One region of the Corynebacterium felinum genome, then DNA from elsewhere that is predicted to be linked to it. Evidence: predicted binding sites of a transcription regulator. Region 1 holds the regulator's gene; the other holds the start of a gene.
What was found. Region 1 encodes LexA, which represses DNA repair genes until DNA is damaged. Its sites were predicted from a motif close to CGAACANNTGTTCG; they were not measured.

Region 1 (2,408 bases):
GTCGAAACGGGCAGCGAGCTCGGTTACGTTCACGCGTCCCTCAACGGCGGTCAAAGAGGCGATTTGGCGGCGGCGTTCCTCCGAGTACATGGCCCTAAAGTCACTCCTTCAAAATGTGAGTTGTCAACATGTGAGTTTTTCTGGGCAATGTGTGTTTTAGTGGGATCAAACGAAGATCCAGATACACTTGCCCGTTTCCGCATCCGTGGAAGCGGAAATTTCTCCACTCATTCTTGCACGCATTCTGTGATTTTTGTGCTTGTATTCTCAGAATGACAGTTTCAAACGGGCAGACTCTCACGGTCGGACGCGCGTTTTAGCACGAAGTATAGCGTCATGTGGTGCGCAAACCTCACAAATATGTGGCTTTGTGTGAGAGTATGTGATTCTTCATACAGGAGCTCTAATGGGGGTAGTTTTTCGGGGGTAGGTTTTGTGGGAAAGACGTATCTGAAGAGGCTTCAGGTTTTAGACATCAGACGAATTAGGTACGGCTAATGTGCCCACTGAGGTCAAAATCAAACATATAGGCAAAGCCTTCCCCGGAGAGCTTCATTGAAAGGTTGAAGTGGGGGAAGGCTAGTGTGAAAAATACAGAGGTGTTCTAGAGCTTGCGCAATACGGAGACTACCTTGCCAAGAATCTCAGTGTCGGGGGTAACGGCAATAGGGTCGAAGGCATCGTTGTGTGGCAGCAGCCAAATGCCAGTGGAGTCTTTGAAGAATTCCTTTACAGTCGCTTCATTGTCAATCATGGCAGCAACGAACTCGCCTTGTTCGGCGACCTTTTGCGAGCGGATAACAACGTAGTCACCGTTGAGAATTCCAGCATCGCGCATAGATTCGCCAACAACTTCCAGCATGAACAAATCGCCATCGCCGGTAAATTCCTCTGGCAGGGGATAGTAGGTGGAGACGTTTTCCTCAGCAAGAATTGGGCTTCCGGCAGCAATCGAACCTACAAGGGGGACGTACTGAGAAGCGGATGATTCTTCAAGTGGAGGAACGGCCTGGAGCTTCTTTTTTGGCTTTGGGCCCACCTTCGGAATGTTGTCATTTGGAAGGGTGCGAAGATCAACGGCACGTGGCTTATTAGGATCACGGCGCAAGTAGCCCTTACGTTCCAATTCTTTGAGCTGATACGCCACAGAGGAGGTGGACTGCAAGCCTGCGGCGTCGCCAATTTCGCGGATGCTTGGTGGATAGCCGCGCAGAACCACTGCATCGCGAATTACTTGAAGAATACGGCGCTGGCGTTCCGTGAGTTTTTCTTGACCTTGGCCCTGGGTGGCCGATTTAGGGCCTGGCTTCCGTGGCATGTTGTGGACTCCTTGGATCTGGTGTGGCTGGACAGTGTGGTGAAATGACACGTTCGAACAATGCTCTTGAATGAGACATGTCATAAACCTGAACCCCAATTGATGGTTGTTCGAAAATATTGGGGGAGGGTTTCGTGTTCGAAGGAAAAGTGTTTCTCTACTACCACCATAGCGGAAATGGGGGTAGAGACAAGACATTTGTTCGAAATTTTTTCAAAAGTGTTGACAGCATGTTCGAATATGGGCATAATTCGAACAAGAAAGATCAATTCGAACACACAGTCGCGTATCACTTCTGACATGTTTGTCTTGCTGCGTACGATTTCTCTTCAGTTAATACTTCAGAGTTCTCGTGAAATCGTTGATGCTCATTGGTGTTCCTAGTTGTACATGAAGAGAGGTTGCTCATGACTATCGCTGCATTTTCTCACAAGAATACCCCTGCTGTTCGTGCAGTGGTTGTCCCACCAGCGGCAGTGTGGAATGGTGGAAGGCTTATTGACCCGTTGATCGGCGAGCATAACGGAGTCGATTCTGGGGCCGGTTTGGGACATGTCTTTTATGATTCAGTTGTTCGAATGCCTGCGGGGGTGGATGGGGCGCATGGGGGACGGCGTGTCTCCGAGAATGCGTTGAGCTATTTTTGGGCAGTTTTCTTTGGGCTAAGCGTTGCCATCGGTATTTTCCTGGCCGGTTCTCATGATTCTGATTTCAGTGAACAGCCCGTGCCGGTGCAGTTCTCCCAGACTGAATTTCCTACTTCGCGGTAGGGCGAACCACGTTACGGGCGTGAATGGTCAATAATGATTAAAGGACTTGTGCCTTAAGCTGTGTCTTCATAGGAGAGGTTGACTATTTCATGCATTGCCCGTTTTGCCACCACGAACATTCCAAAGTCATTGATTCCCGTGTGATCGATTCTGGTACCGCTATCCGGCGGCGCCGCGAATGTGGGGCGTGCAATCGGCGTTTTACCACGATTGAAAAGGCCCAGTTGTTGGTGATGAAGCGTAACGGTCTTACTGAGCCCTTTAGTCGTGAAAAAGTGATTGTGGGTGTGCGTCGTGCCTGTCAGGGCCGTGATGTGTCT
Region 2 (2,408 bases), 1.2 Mb from region 1:
GACTCACAATCAATATCGATATCCGGCGGGCCCTCCCGATCAGCAGAAAGGAAACGCTCAAACAACAATCCCGCAGCAATCGGCTCCACATTCGTAATGCCCAGCGCAAAACACACCGCCGAATTCGCCGCCGACCCGCGCCCCTGACACAAAATATTATGGGCACGCGCGAAATCCACGAGATCTGTGACAATCAAAAAATAACCGGGAAAACCCAACTCGTCGATCACCGCCAGCTCGTGAGAAATCTGGGCTTTCGCCTGTTTTATAATCCCCGCTTCACGCCCGCCGTAGCGCTGCTCAAACCTTTCCCACACCAACTGCGCCAACCAGCTGCTCTCATCATGTCCTTCGGGCACTTCCCAGCGCGGCAGGTTCGGGCGCACCACACTCAGTGCAAACGCGCATTCGCGAGCAATCGCCACAGCCGCATCCATTAAATACTCGCGCTGCGGGCCGAGCACTTCAGCAATCACCTCGCCCCGGCGCAACCAGGTTGCCCCCATGGGGTGCAGATCACCCGCGCTTGCCATCACATCCATGCGCCGAGCCAGCGCCTGTTTTGCCTGCGCAACAGGGGCATCCTCAAAGCTGGCAGCACAGGCCCTGCTCGTAGCAACCGCACCAATGCTCAAGCGCGTGACGACGCCGTCGAGACGCTCCCACGCATCAACATCGTCGGGGCACATCCCCACCACATACTCCGCCAACACATCCTTCGCGCCAAACGCATCAACCAGCTGCTCCATCTGCTCAAGCCACTCCACCCCAGCCAACACATAACAGTGCCCGTCTAGCTCGCGTGCGATCTGCGAAAGTGCAGGGTAGCGCACCTGATCTTTCGATCCGCTCATGTGCGCGTGTGTCATCAGCCGCGATGCGCGACGGTACCCTTCAGGGCTTTTACACAGCAAAGTTAAGACAGCATAGTCTAGGCTAAGCTCCGCCCCGAAAACAGTAGCCACCCCACTATCTTCCGCCGCCTCAGCAAAAGCGATAGCACCGTAGAAACCGTCCCTATCCTGCAAAGAAAGCGCACATATACCCGCCTTTATGGCAGCATCGACCATCTGCTGCGGTTCGGAGGCGCCCCGCAAAAAATTATAACTACCCGCCGCATGCAACTCCACCCACGGGCGAGATGAATAAAATCGAACAGATTTCTTTTCTTTCACCTCAGTATAATGCTCAATTGGGTGCAGTTCCGGCTCCTGCTTGCCCGACAAAATGCGCTCCAACCTTGACCACGAGAGCGCTTTTCCGCGAAAACCTGCATTCCATTCCACACCCCACATACTAGCACATAATACAAACATATGTTTGAGTAATTTTCGCCCCGAGAATAGACTAAGCTGTACATTTGTTTTGTCCTGCGCTAGTGTTCCCTCTAGGTTTTTTCATTCGTATTCGACAAAGAGAGTTGTTTTTTCATGAAGATCTCGTTTACACGTACCGTTGCTGCTGCCGCAGCCACGATCGTTGCCGCAACCGGCCTGGTTGCTTGCTCCTCCGATTCCAAGGATGCAGCCCCTGCATCTGATAACACCACTATCCGCATCGGCACCACCGACTCCACCATGAAGTCCTGGGCTGTGCTGAAGGATCTGGCGAAGGAAAACGGGATCACTCTGGATATCACGAACTTCTCCGATTACTCCACTCCTAACTTGGCGCTGTCCCAGGATCAGATTGATGTGAACCTGTTCCAGCACTTGAAGTTCTTGGCTGAGTACAATGTTGGCAATAACGACAACTTGGTCCCAGTTGGTGCTACTGAGATCGTTCCTTTGGCACTGTTCTGGAAGGATCATTCCTCCCTTGATGGTATTGATGGCGAGTCTGTTGCTGTTCCGAATGATCCTTCCAACTTGGGTCGCGCTATCAACGTGTTGGTTCAGGCAAAGCTGGTCACCTTGAAGCCTGAAGCTGAGGGTCTTGTGACTCCTTCTGAGGCTGATATTGATAAGGACAAGTCCAAGGTGACCATCACTCCTGTGGATGCGGCTCAGACCACTGCTGCTTACGGTGAGGGCAAGCCTGCTATCATCAACAATTCCTTCCTTGATCGCGCTGGCATTGATCCAAAGTTGGCTGTATTTAAGGATGATCCTGCTTCCCCTGAGGCTGAGCCTTATATCAACGCTTTCGTGGTCAAGGCTGAGGATAAGGATGATCCTCAGGTGAAGAAGTTGGCGGAGCTGTGGCACTCCCCTGAGGTTTTGGCTGCTGTGGCTGAAGATTCGAAGGGTACCTCTGTTGCTGTGAAGCGCACCCCTGAGCAGCTCAAGGAGATCCTCGATCGCCTTGAGGAGCAAGCGAAGTAATTTTTTCCCTCCTTTGCCTCCCCCAAAATGTGTGTTGTGCACAGTTTGGGGGTCTTGGAGTTTTCGCAGATTTTTTTATTTCCC

Region 2: a site for LexA is predicted at 1,310-1,323, ahead of CFELI_RS02415 (error-prone DNA polymerase). Genes of this name have one in related genera too.

The regions. Positions count from the first base shown of each region.
Region 1 covers NZ_CP047209.1:1,774,151-1,776,558, reverse strand. Annotated here, with positions in the region: gene sugR (transcriptional regulator SugR) at 1-90, opposite strand, end outside; gene lexA (transcriptional repressor LexA) at 605-1,318, opposite strand; gene CFELI_RS07605 (hypothetical protein) at 1,726-2,088, shown strand; gene nrdR (transcriptional regulator NrdR) at 2,178-2,408, shown strand, end outside.
Region 2 covers NZ_CP047209.1:535,745-538,152, reverse strand. Annotated here, with positions in the region: gene CFELI_RS02415 (error-prone DNA polymerase) at 1-1,295, opposite strand, end outside; gene CFELI_RS02410 (MetQ/NlpA family ABC transporter substrate-binding protein) at 1,431-2,324, shown strand.